3 regions of the Nostocoides sp. HKS02 genome follow, and region 2 is predicted to be linked to each of the others. Evidence: riboswitches for the same ligand, from Rfam matches in the RefSeq annotation. Region 2 holds a riboswitch; each other region holds the start of a gene.
The links. A riboswitch is a leader RNA that binds a small molecule or an ion and turns the genes downstream of it on or off. The one in region 2 is predicted to bind S-adenosylmethionine.
Positions count from the first base shown of each region.

Region 1: it holds a riboswitch for S-adenosylmethionine, as region 2 does, so the genes downstream of both, GKE56_RS06940 (bifunctional o-acetylhomoserine/o-acetylserine sulfhydrylase) here and GKE56_RS02390 (aminotransferase class V-fold PLP-dependent enzyme) in region 2, are expected to answer to the same signal.
Region 3: it holds a riboswitch for S-adenosylmethionine, as region 2 does, so the genes downstream of both, GKE56_RS06880 (homoserine O-acetyltransferase) here and GKE56_RS02390 (aminotransferase class V-fold PLP-dependent enzyme) in region 2, are expected to answer to the same signal.

Region 1 is NZ_CP046121.1:1,458,626-1,462,751, forward strand. Features, by position in the region: partial or broken gene hrpA (ATP-dependent RNA helicase HrpA) at 1-1,202, opposite strand, end outside; partial or broken gene GKE56_RS06940 (bifunctional o-acetylhomoserine/o-acetylserine sulfhydrylase) at 1,282-2,606, opposite strand; SAM riboswitch class IV at 2,680-2,802, opposite strand; gene GKE56_RS06945 (nitroreductase family deazaflavin-dependent oxidoreductase) at 2,899-3,330, shown strand; gene GKE56_RS06950 (hypothetical protein) at 3,284-3,742, opposite strand; gene GKE56_RS06955 (hypothetical protein) at 3,944-4,096, shown strand.
Region 2 is NZ_CP046121.1:512,528-516,653, forward strand. Features, by position in the region: gene GKE56_RS02390 (aminotransferase class V-fold PLP-dependent enzyme) at 1-1,140, opposite strand, end outside; SAM riboswitch class IV at 1,253-1,365, opposite strand; partial or broken gene GKE56_RS02395 (DNA translocase FtsK 4TM domain-containing protein) at 1,660-4,126, shown strand, end outside.
Region 3 is NZ_CP046121.1:1,444,015-1,448,140, reverse strand. Features, by position in the region: gene GKE56_RS06895 (EcsC family protein) at 1-488, shown strand, start outside; gene GKE56_RS06890 (YkvA family protein) at 585-962, shown strand; gene GKE56_RS06885 (DUF4192 domain-containing protein) at 1,093-2,187, shown strand; SAM riboswitch class IV at 2,218-2,337, shown strand; gene GKE56_RS06880 (homoserine O-acetyltransferase) at 2,355-3,491, shown strand; gene GKE56_RS06875 (universal stress protein) at 3,560-3,961, shown strand.

The sequences.
Region 1 (4,126 bases), 950 kb from region 2:
GCCTGATGCAGATGCCGTCGGCGAGCCGACCACAGCGGCCCGCACGCTGGTTGGCGCTGGCCTGCGAGACCGGCTCGATCGGCAGCCGCTGCACCTTGGTGCGCTGGCTGTAGCGGGAGATCCGGGCAGTGCCTGCGTCGACGACGTAGCGGATCCCCGGCACCGTCAGCGACGTCTCGGCGACGTTGGTGGACAGGATGATCCGTCGCCCGGTGGCCCGCCCGAAGACGCGGTGCTGTTCGGCCGCGGAGAGCCGCGCGTACAGCGGCAGCACCTCGGTCTGCGGCAGGTCCAGGGCCTGGAGCGCCTCGGCCGTATCGCGGATCTCCCGCTCACCGGAGAGGAAGACCAGGATGTCGTGCCCTGACCCGTCGGCGCCGCGCTCGGTCCACAGCTCCTCGACGGCCTCGCAGACACCGGTCACCTGGTCGCGTTCCTCCCCGCCTGCGGCCTGGGCTCCCTCGACCCTCCGGACGGTCGGGGTCGACCAGTGGTCGGTAGCGCACCTCGACGGGATAGGTGCGGCCCGAGACCTCGATGATCGGCGCGGGCGTGCCATCGGTGCCTGCGAAGTGACGGGCGAACCGCTCCGGGTCGATGGTGGCCGAGGTGATGACGACCTTGAGGTCGGGGCGTTGCGGCAGCAGCTGTTTGAGGTAGCCGAGGATGAAGTCGATGTTGAGCGACCGCTCGTGCGCCTCGTCGATGATGATCGTGTCGTACTTGCGCAGCATCCGGTCCCGCTGCATCTCGGCGAGCAGGATGCCGTCGGTCATCACCTTGACGAGGGTGCGATCGCTCGACTCGTCGGCGAACCGCACCTGGTAGCCGATGACCCCGCCCAGCTCGACCTGCAGCTCCTCGGCAATCCGCTCGGCGACCGACCGCGCGGCGATCCGGCGCGGCTGGGTGTGGCCGATCAGGCCCTCGCGACCGCGGCCGACCTCCAGGCAGATCTTCGGCAGCTGGGTGGTCTTTCCCGAGCCCGTCTCCCCCGCGACGATGACCACCTGGTGGTCCCGGATCGCTGCGGCGATGTCGTCCTTGCGGGCGACGACCGGAAGCTCCTCGGGGTATCGCAGATCGGGTAGCGCGATGACCGGGCGCGGTGCGCGCCCCGGGGCTGCCGCACCCCGTCCCCGGCGCGGCGGCCTGCGCCGGTTCCGGGCAGCCGAGGGCTGTGGGGAACCGGCGGAGGACATGCCCGCAGCATACGTTCGCCGCGCCGGGGTGCGCCGGGGTGCGCCGGGGTGCGCCAGGGTGCGCCGGGGTGCGCTGCCCTCAGGCGCCCTTCGCGGCGGTGAAGCCCTGGTCGAGGTCGGCGAGGATGTCGTCGATGTGCTCGATGCCGACCGCAAGACGCACCAGCCCGGGCGTGACACCCGCGGCGAGGCGGTCGGCGTCCGGACCCTGCGAGTGGGTGGTGGAGGCGGGGTGGATGGCGAGGGACCGCACGTCGCCGATGTTCGCCACATGGCTGTGCAGGGTGAGCGCCTCGACGAACCGGCGACCGGCCGGCACCCCTCCCCCGGATCTCGAACGCGAGCACCGCTCCCGCGCCCCGCGGCGTGTACTTCTGCGCCTTCGCGAACGACTCGTGGTCCGGCAGCGATGCCCACACGACCCGCTCCACCTCCTCACGGCCCTGGAGGTAGGCCGCCACCTGGTGCGTGTTCTCCAGGTGCCGCTCGATCCGCAGGCTCAGGGTCTCGATGCCCTGTGCGATGAGGGAACGCGTTGAACGGCGCGATCGCAGGCCCGAGGTCGCGCAGCAGCTGCACCCGCGCCTTGAGGATGAACGCGAGGTTGGCGCCGAGCGGGCTGCCCACGCCGAGGTCGCGCGCGAACACGAGCCCGTGGTAGCTCTCCTCCGGAGTGTTGTAGTTCGGGAACTTCTCCGGGTCGGCGGCGAAGTCGAAGGTGCCGCCGTCGACGATCACCCCGGCGATCGACGTGCCATGTCCACCAAGGTATTTCGTCGCCGAGTGGACGACGACGTCCGCGCCCCACTCGAGCGGGCGGATGAGGTAGGGCGTGGCGATGGTGTTGTCGACAACCAGCGGGACGCCGGCCTCGTGCGCCACCGCCGCAACCCCCTCGATGTCGAGGACCTCCGACTTCGGGTTCGAGATGGTCTCCCCGAAGAAGAGCTTGGTGTTGGGCCGGACCGCGGCCCGCCACGAAGCAAGGTCGTTGGCGTCCTCGACGAAGGTCACCTCGATCCCGAACTTCGGCAGGGTGTGCTTGAGCAGGTTGAAGGTGCCGCCATAGAGACTCGGGCTGGCCACGAGGTGGTCGCCCGCCTCGGCGATGTTGAGGATCGCCAGCGTCTCGGCAGCCTGACCCGACGCCACGAGGAGGGCACCGACCCCGCCCTCGAGCGAGGCAACGCGCTGCTCGACGGCATCCTGCGTCGGGTTCATGATCCGGGTGTAGATGTTGCCGAACTCCTTGAGGGCAAACAGGTTCGCGGCGTGCTCGGTGTCCCTGAAGGCGTAGGAGGTGGTCTGGTAGATCGGCAGGGCGCGCGCGCCGGTGGCCGCGTCCGGCTCCTGTCCGACATGGATCTGGCGGGTCTCGAAGGACCAGCTGGGGGTGTCGCTCATGGTCGTGACCTCTCGTGTCGTCGAACCGCTCGCGCCGAGGCGGGCGGCCTGGCTGCGGGGACACGTGGTGAGCCGCCCGCGCTTGCGACTGGTCCGCGGGTGCGGCACCGGTCGCCAGGTCCTCACCCGGGGCACCCCACCGCGGTTGGAGGGTTGCCGGCCAGCGAGCCGGGGCTTCGCGCTGGCACTCATGACCTGTCGGCAGGTTACGTCGCGGACGGTCCGATCCGGCATACCCATCTCTCATCGCGGACGGGGGCATATCTGCGCGGGTGCCGGTGTTGGGGTGTTTATGACGATTACCGGCGAATACGCTCCCAGTACCAGCGGTTGGGTCCGCGACCAGGTCGAGAAGATCGAGGCGACTGGCACGACCCACTCGGTGTCGGTCCAGGACCGACAGGTCGTGCTCCTCACGATGCTCGGCGTCTCGGGCAAGGTGCGCAAGGTGCCGCTCATGCGGGTCGAGCACGACGGGGTGTATGCCGCGGTGGCGAGCAAGGGTGGCGCTCCGGAGCACCCCCAGTGGTACGCGAACGTGCGCAAGAACCCGGTCCTCGACCTCCAGGACGGCGAGCGCACCTGGACCGTCCGGGCCCGCGAGATCTCGGGCGAGGAGCGCGAGCAGTGGTGGGAGCGCTGCGTCGCCGCGTTCCCGCCCTACGCCGACTACCAGGTCAAGACCGACCGGCTGATCCCGGTGTTCCTCCTGGAAGCTGTGTGACCGAGCGCTGGTTCACCCGGCGCAGCCAGAGCAGGCCCAGCACCGGCAGCACCAGCGGCACGAAGCCGTAGCCGGAACCGAAGTGCGACCACACCGTCTTGTCGGGGAACGCGCTGGGCGCGAGGTATGACGCGAGCCCGACGGTGAGGACGCCGACGAGCTCGGTCGAGATGGCCACGAGCGCGACGCGCCACGAGGTGCGGTCACCGCGCGCCAGGGCGACCGTCGCCACCACGTAGATCACGGCAGCCAGCGCGGACAGCAGGTACGCGAGCCGCGCCCGGTCGAAGTACTCGGTGATCTGCAGGATCGAGCGTCCGGTCGCGGCGAGGGCGAGCAACCCGTAGAGCGCGACCAGCACCACCCCGGGGCCCGAGCGGGTGGACGTCGTCGCGGTGTCGTCGTCAGCCACGGGCACTCCAGATCTGGTGCAGGCGCGCCGTCATCACCGCGGCCGCGAAGGCCCCGACCGCGACGACGCCCATGGACCAGCGGGTCTTCTCCTTGAGCGCGAGGGAACGTCGCCGCCGGCGGCACCAACGGCAGCGTGATCGCGTATGCCGCGAAGGTGGCCCGCTCGGCGGAGTCGCCCGGGACGCGGCCGAGGTGAACCATGGCCACGACGAGCTGGACCAGCAGGCCTACCTCGAGGAGCGCGGCGACCAGCAGCAAGCGGTCGTCGACGAGCCGGCTCCGCGCGGCATACCAGCCCGCGACCACGGTGAGGATCACGGCCAGCACGAACACCGCTGCGGTCAGGGGGTAGAGCACGGCCGGAAGCCTACGCGAGCGCGAG
Region 2 (4,126 bases):
CCCCGCGGCATACGGGTCGTCGAGCAGGGCGTCGACGCACAGGTGGGCACAGAACTTGCCGTCCCGCACCCCGACCCCGTGCTCGGCAGACAGGGCCGCCGACACCAGCGAGGAGTCGAGCCCGTCGATGGTGAAGGTGGCGACCGCGACCCGGTCATGGTCCTCGCCGAACAGCGAGTACGTCTCGACCCCGTCGATGGCGCGCAGCCCCTCGAGCAGGCGCGAGCCAAGGGCGCGCTCGTGTGCCTCGACCGCCGCAGCATTGGCCCGCAGCGTGTGGCAGGCCGCAGCGAGCGCGATGGCGCCCACGACGTTCGGGCTGCCGGCTTCGTGGCGTGCGGCCCCGGTCTGCCACTGCACGCCCTCCTCGGTGACGGCGCGGGTGGCCCCACCGCCGGCGAGGTAGGGCTGCGCGGCGTCGAGCCAGTCGGAGCGTCCCGCCAGCACGCCGGCGCCGAACGGGGCGTAGAGCTTGTGGCCGGACAGCACGACGTAGTCGACGCCGAGCTCGTCGAGGTCGATGTGCCGGTGCGGGGCCAGCTGCGCGGCGTCGAGGACGACCCTGGCACCTGCTCGTCGGGCGATCGCGGCGAGCTCGCGGACCGGCCACACCTCGCCCGTGACGTTGGAGGCGCCGGCCAGGACGACGAGGCGGTGGCGGCCGTGCCGGGTTGCGAGCGCGGACCGGAGCACGGCCTGGGCGTCGGCCGGGGTGCCGGGCACGGGCAGCCGCACGGTCTGCCGCGGCTTCCACGGCAGCAGGGCGGCGTGGTGCTCGGTCTCGAAGACGAACACGCTCGTGTCGCGGGGGAGTGCCCGCGCCAGCAGGTTGAACGAGTCCGTGCTGTTGCGCGTGAAGATGACCTCGTCGCCCGCGCGGGCACCCACGAACGCGGCCACCTCGGCGCGCGCCTCTTCGTACCACGCGCTCGTCACGCGCGAGGCGTAGCCGTTGCCGCGGTGGACCGACGAGTAGGTGCGCAGGGCGGTGTCCACGGCCTGCTTCACGCTGACCAGCGCGGGGGTGGAGGCGGCGTGGTCGAAGTTGGCGTAGTCCACGGTTCCGTGGAGCGTGGGCACGCCCAGGCCGGCCGACACGACCGGCGGCAAGCCAGCGCCGGCCCGTTCGAGTGCGGGCACGGCGCGGAGGTGGTCTCGGGCCGCTGCCAGGGGAGCGGTCCGACGAGCGTGGGGTGGGGTGCTGGCGACCGACATTCGCGACAACTCCTGGTCCGGTGGACCCGAAGCTGCGGGTCCGCGCTTGCCGGCTGCGGGTGCAGACGGCCCGGTCGTCACCCGGAGCACCCCACCGCGGTGGAGGGTTGCTGGTCAGCAAGCCGGGGCTACGCGCTGACACTCATGACCTTGACCGAGGACCCTAGCCGTTCCGGCCACGGGATGGACAGCGCTGCCCGTCATCTGAGACCACGGATCCGAGATTCGCCCGGGTGGAACGCGTGTGACACGTGTGTCGGGTGTGACCATCGCGTAGCCTGCGGAGCATGGCGACACGTCCGTCCACCGCGCGCGCGGCTGGCCGCAGCACAGCAACGCGGCCCGCGAACCGCAAGAGCAGCACGCCCCGCAAGTCCCCGGCCCGCGGCAAGACCAGCGGTGGGGGACTCCCGCTTCCCCCTGCGCGCGGTCAAGGGCACGTGGATGGGGATGGCCCACGTCGCCGGCGGTGCCGTGCGCCGCGTCGGCCACACCGCGAGCGACCTCGAGCCCGAGCACCGGCGCGACGGGCTCGGCTTCTTCCTCATCGGGCTGTCCATCCTCGTCGCCGCCCGGGAGTGGTGGGCGTTCGAGGGCGCGCTGGGCGACGTCGTCCATGCCGTGGTGGCCGGCACCTTCGGTCGGGTGGCGTATGCCGTCCCGCTCGCCCTGCTCTTCCTCGGCACCCGCTTGCTCCGCGCACCTCAGGACAGCGCGGCCAACTCGCGCATCGGCATCGGCCTGGGCGCGATGGTGGTGTCTGCCGCGGGGCTGGCGCACGTCGCCGCAGGCATCCCGACCCCGCCCCACGGGGCGGCCGGCATGCGCGACGGCGGCGGGATCATCGGCTTCCTCGCCTCGAGCCCACTCCAGGCGGCGGTCTCGACGTACGGCACCGTGCCGATCCTGCTCATGCTGGGGCTCTTCGGCCTGCTCGTGATGACTGCCACCCCGGTCCACCAGATCCCCGAACGGCTGCGCGAGCTGCGCGACCAGCTGCTCCACCGCGGCGTCCCGACCGACGAGACCGAGCCGGCGGCCGAAGAGAAGCCCAGGCGTCGCCGCCGCGTCATCGACCCCGACGGGCCGCTGGACGGCGACGAGGCGTTCGAGCAGGCGGCCCTCGTGGCGCCCGACGGCCGCCGCCTGCGGCCCGGCGAGAAGCGCCCGACCGCGCCGGGAGTCCTCGCTCCGTCCGCGCCCGCCGGGCCGGGCAGCGCCACCCGAAGCCCCGCCGTCGAGGTGAAGGCCGCCCTCGAGGCGCCTCCCACGACGCCCCTGCCGCAGCGCGTCGAGCAGCTCGCCCTCGCCGGCGACATCACCTACACGCTGCCCGACAACGCCCTCCTCGAGCCGGGCTCGCCGCACAAGACCCGCAGCGCCGCCAACGACCGCGTCGTCGAGTCGCTGTCGCAGGTCCTCGAGCAGTTCGACATCGACGCCCAGGTCACCGGCTTCAGCCGCGGGCCGACCGTCACCCGCTACGAGGTCGAGCTCGGTCGCGGCACGAAGGTCGAGCGGGTCACCGCCCTGTCCAAGAACATCGCGTATGCCGTGGCCTCGGCCGACGTGCGCATCCTCAGCCCGATCCCGGGCAAGTCCGCCATCGGCATCGAGATCCCGAACGCCGACCGCGAGAAGGTCAGCCTCGGCGACGTGCTGCGCAGCCAGGCCGCCCGCGGCAACGACCACCCGATGGTCATGGGCGTCGGCAAGGACGTGGAGGGCGGCTACGTCATCGCCAACCTCGCGAAGATGCCCCACCTGCTCGTCGCCGGTGCCACCGGGGCCGGCAAGTCGAGCTTCGTGAACTCGATGATCACCTCGGTGCTCATGCGCTCCACGCCCGACGAGGTCCGCATGGTCCTGGTCGACCCCAAGCGGGTGGAGCTCACGGCATACGAGGGGATCCCGCACCTCATCACCCCGATCATCACGAACCCCAAGAAGGCCGCCGAAGCGCTGCAGTGGGTCGTGCGCGAGATGGACACCCGCTACGACGACCTCGCGCAGTTCGGGTTCAAGCACGTCGACGACTTCAACAAGGCGGTGCGGGCCGGCAAGGTCAAGCCGCTGCCCGGGTCCGAGCGGGTCATCCACCCGTACCCCTACCTGCTGGTCATCGTCGACGAGCTCGCCGACCTCATGATGGTCGCGCCACGAGACGTCGAGGAGTGCATCGTCCGCATCACCCAGCTCGCGCGGGCCGCCGGCATCCACCTCGTCCTGGCCACGCAGCGCCCGTCCGTGGACGTCGTCACCGGCCTGATCAAGGCGAACATCCCGTCCCGGATGGCCTTCGCCACCTCCTCGCTGGCGGACAGCCGGGTGGTCCTCGACCAGCCGGGCGCCGAGAAGCTCATCGGCCAGGGTGACGCGCTTGTTCCTGCCGATGGGCACGAGCAAGCCGATGCGTGTGCAGGGCGCCTGGGTCACCGAGTCCGAGATCCAGAACGTCGTCAAGCACGTCACCGAGCAGCTCAAGCCGAACTACCGCGACGACGTGACCGTCGTCGCGGCGAAGAAGCAGGTCGAGGACGACATCGGTGACGACCTCGACCTGCTGCTGCAGGCCACCGAGCTCGTCGTCACGACGCAGTTCGGCTCGACGTCGATGCTGCAGCGCAAGCTGCGCGTCGGCTTCGCCAAGGCCGGCCGCCTCATGGACCTGCTCGAGTCCCGCGGCGTGGTGGGACCCTCCGAGGGCTCCAAGGCGCGCGACGTGCTCGTGAAGCCCGACGACCTCCCGGTCACGCTGGCGCTCATGCGCGGTGACGTGGTGCCGGACCCGGAGCCGGTGTTCGACGCGCAGGCGCCGGTCAGCCACGGGTCCACCGACAGCACTGACGACCTCGGCGCGCCTGGCCCGGCGCCGTATGCCGCGGGGCGCGACCCGCGCTACGACGGCGAC
Region 3 (4,126 bases), 930 kb from region 2:
CGGTGATCCGCACCCACCTGCGGCTCGCAGCCGCTGGTGGCTTCGTGACCGGGCTCGGCGGGTTCATCACGCTGCCGGTCGCCCTGCCCGTCAACGTGCTGGAGTTCTACGTCGTGGCGACCCGGATGGTCGCCGCTGTCGCCACACTGCGCGGCTACGACATCAAGCGGCCGGAGATCAGGTCGGCCGTACTCCTCACGCTGGTGGGAGCCGACGCCGACGACCTGCTCAAGAAGGCGGGTGTCATGGCGACCGGCAGGCTGTCCAACCTGGCGGCCCAGCGCCTGCCCGGTCCGGCGCTGATGGTGGTCAACAAGGCCGTGGGCTTCCGGTTGCTCGCGACCGCCGGCAAGAAGACGCTGACCCGGTTCGGCAAGGGCGTTCCGGTGATCGGTGGCGTGCTCGGGGCCGGACTGGACGGCTACCTGCTCAAGCGGATCGCCGACCACGCTCGTCACGAGTTCCCGCCGAAGGTCGCCGGCTTGTAACGGGGTGGGCGACCTTCGGGAATCACGGAGGCGACGGCGTCGTTGGAACCGTGTTCGGGCCACCCCACGGCGCCCGTGACAGCAAGGAGCAGGACCATGCCCCACCGTCGTTCCACCACCCGTCTGGGTGCCGTGCGCACCCTCGCCGCCGCCGTGCGTGCGGCCACCCGCCCGGGTTCGCCGTCCGTGGCGGACCGGGTCACCAGCCTCCCGCGCTTGGTCCGGGCCACGTTCAGCGGTGAGTATGCCGGCACCTCCCGCCGACGCCTCCTGCTCCTGCTGGGCGCCGTCGCCTACGTCATCTCGCCCGTGGACCTCATCCCCGAGGCGTTCCTGCCGCTCGTCGGCCTGGCCGACGACGCGGTGGTGCTGTCCTGGATCGCGGCGAGCGTGATCACCGAGACCGAGGCCTTCCTCGGCTGGGAGCGCGCATCCTCGGTCGCCCAGACGGTGCCAGGAGAGGTGGTCCGGTGACGGTGACGCCCCCTCGTCATTCGCGGGGCTGACGACCCCCGCGTCCACACCCGGTTCGACAGCTCCCGGTCGTCCACGGCTCAGCGGGCCGCGGCTCGTCCACCGGGGCGTGCCGGTCGAGGGTGGGCGGATGACAGCGATCCGGCTCCGCGGTCCGGGCGACGTGCTCGCCTCCATTCCCTACCAGCTCGGGTACCACCCGAGCGACAGTGTCGTGGTGCTCGGCCTGCACGACGGGGCGGTCGAGCTGGTGGAGCGGCTCGACCTGCCCGAGCCCGCTGGGGTGGTCGATGCGGCAGCAGCCCTCGTCGGCCCGCTCGTGCGTGAGCGGATCGAGGCCGTCCTGCTCGCGGGGTTCGAGTCGAGCGCGGAGCTGGCCGCCCCCATGCTCGATGCCCTGGTCGGCCCGTTGTGCGAGGCCGAGATCGCGGTGCTCGAGCGCCTGGTGGTCCGGGACGGCCGATGGTTCAGCCTCGACTGCACCCAAGGCTGTTGCCCACCCGAGGGTCAGCCCCTGCCCGAGCCTGCCAGCACCCCGGCGGTGGCCGACTTCGTCGGTCAGGGGGTGTCGCCGCTGCCGGACCGGGCGCAGGTTGCGGCAACGGTCCGCGCCGATCCGGCGGTCAGTGACCTCGTGGCCATCGAGCTGGCCAAGGACGAAGCGCCGGGCCGCCCGGCCGCCGCGCGCCGGATGGCGTGGCTCTCCCTGTGGGCAGTGGTCTGTCGGAGCGACCCCGACCGCTTCCTTCCCGAGGAGCTGTCCGCTCCCGACGTGGCCGAGCTCGTCCACAGCCTGCGGGACATCGAGCTGCGCGATGCCCTGATCGCCTGGCTGTGCCCCGGCTCGCTGCCCCTCGAGGCGCTGCCCGACGACCTGGTCGACGCGGTGGGCTCAGCGCTCTCGCCGCGGTCCCCGGCGAGCTCGGGGACCTTGGCCGCTGCGGCCGCCCGGGTGCTGCGTGGTCGACTCGAGTGGCTCGCCCGGGCGGTGCCCGACCCCGATGCGGCGCCCGTGTTGACCATGCTCGCCACCGTCGCCTGGCACCTCGGCGACGGCACGGTCGCGCGGGTGGCGCTCGACCGTGCGCTCGAGCACGCCCCTGACTACCGGCTGGCCCAGCTGATCGCGCGGTTGATCGACCTCGGCATCCGCCCAGGGGTGGCCGCGCGGTCGACGGCGACTCGGCGCGGCGTCACCGTCCAGTCTCCGGACGCCGCGAGATGACGACGGGGCTGGCTCGTATGATGCAGGTCAGGTCATGAGTTCCAGCGTCAAGCCCCGGCTCGCTGGGCGGCAACCCTCCTCGCGGTGGGGTGCCCCGGGTGATGACCGGGCCGAGCTGGGCACCGTGGATCCAGTCGGCAAGCGCGAAGGCCCCAGGAGTTCCGGACATGACCACCACCTCCCGTCCACCGACGACGTCGCACGCCTGGCGTGACGGCGACCCCGCGGGCAACCGGCAGTTCGTCGAGCTCGGTGCAGTGGAGCTCGAGCGCGGCGGGGTCCTGCCCGGGGTCCGGGTGGCGTACGAGAGCTGGGGGCAGCTCAATGCCGCTGGTGACAACGCGATTCTGGTCGAGCACGCGCTCACCGGTGACAGCCACGTGGTCGGCGAGGCCGGGCCCGGGCATCCGACCCCAGGGTGGTGGGACGGCCTGATCGGGCCCGGTCGACCGCTCGACACGACGCGGTTCTTCGTGGTTGCCGCCAACGTCCTCGGCGGGTGTCAGGGGACCACTGGCCCCGCCTCCGCGGCGCCCGACGGCGTGCCCTGGGGGAGCCGGTTCCCGTTCGTCACGGTGCGCGACCAGGTGCAGACCGAAGCGCTCCTGGCGGACGCCCTCGGCATCGCGCGTTGGCGCCTGGTGCTCGGCGGCTCGATGGGTGGCATGCGCGTCCTCGAGTGGGCGGTGACCCATCCCGAGCGGGTGGCGACGGCCATCGTGCTCGCCAGCACGGCATACGCCACCGCCGAGCAGATCGCCTGGTGCCAGGCCCAGCTGTTGGCGATCCGCTCCGACGCGCAGTTCCGTGGGGGCGACTACTACGACGCGCCGGCCGGGCCGGAGGCTGGTTTGGGCATCGCCCGACGCATCGCGCACATCACCTACCGCAGCGAGCTGGAGCTGCACGAGCGGTTCGGTCGCGCGCCGCAGGGCATCGAGGACCCCCTCGGCGGGCACGGTCGGTATGCCGTCGAGTCCTACCTCGATCACCACGCCGGCAAGCTGGGCGGCCGGTTCGACGCGAACTCCTACGTGGTCCTCACCGAGGCGATGAACTCGCACGACGTGGCCCGCGGGCGCGGCGGGATCGCGAGCGCGTTGGCCAAGGTCACCGCCGAGCTCGTGGTCGTGGCCGTCGACTCCGACCGGCTCTATCCGCCGCGGCTGTCCGACGAGATCGTGGCGGCCGTTCCCGGGGCGCAGCTGCACACCGTGCACTCCGTCTACGGGCACGACGGCTTCCTGATCGAGCTGGAGCAGGTCGGCGCGATCGTCGCCGGAGTGCTCGGCACACCTGCCTGACCTCGGCTTTTCCGGTAGCGTCAGGCTCGCGGCCGCCGCCGCACCGGTCGACGAACAAGGAGGTTCCCGTGGCCATCGTTGTGGGCTATGTCCCGACGAAGGAAGGGCGAGCTGCTCTGCGCCGTGCGGCAGACGAGGCGCTGCTGCGCAAGTCCAAGCTCATCGTCATCAACTCCCAGCGCGGGGGACGCGAGTTCGACGGTGACGAGGCGAACCGGTTCGAGGCCGAGCTGTCCCGGATCCAGAGCGAGCTCGACGAAGAGGGCCTCGAGCACGAGGTCCGTCAGCTGGTGCGCGGCAACGAGCCCGCCGAGGACCTCATCGCGGTCGCCGAGGAGGAGAACGCCGACTTCATCGTCATCGGGCTTCGTCGTCGTACCCCGGTCGGCAAGCTGATTCTCGGCAGCAACGCCCAGCGCATCCTGTTGGACGCCTCCTGCCCCGTCCTGGCTGTCAAGGCGGAGGGCTGAGTACCACGGCTCCGCACTCTGCATGGCCCCATCACCGCTGGCCTGCGGGGCTCATCGGCACGGGACCGGCGTCGAAACGGCAGCCGATGCGGGTTCTCGGGGCATCTCGTTTTACAATGTCTGTCACGAGGTCCCAAAGGGCGCCTCGCCCCACTGCCCTCGTGA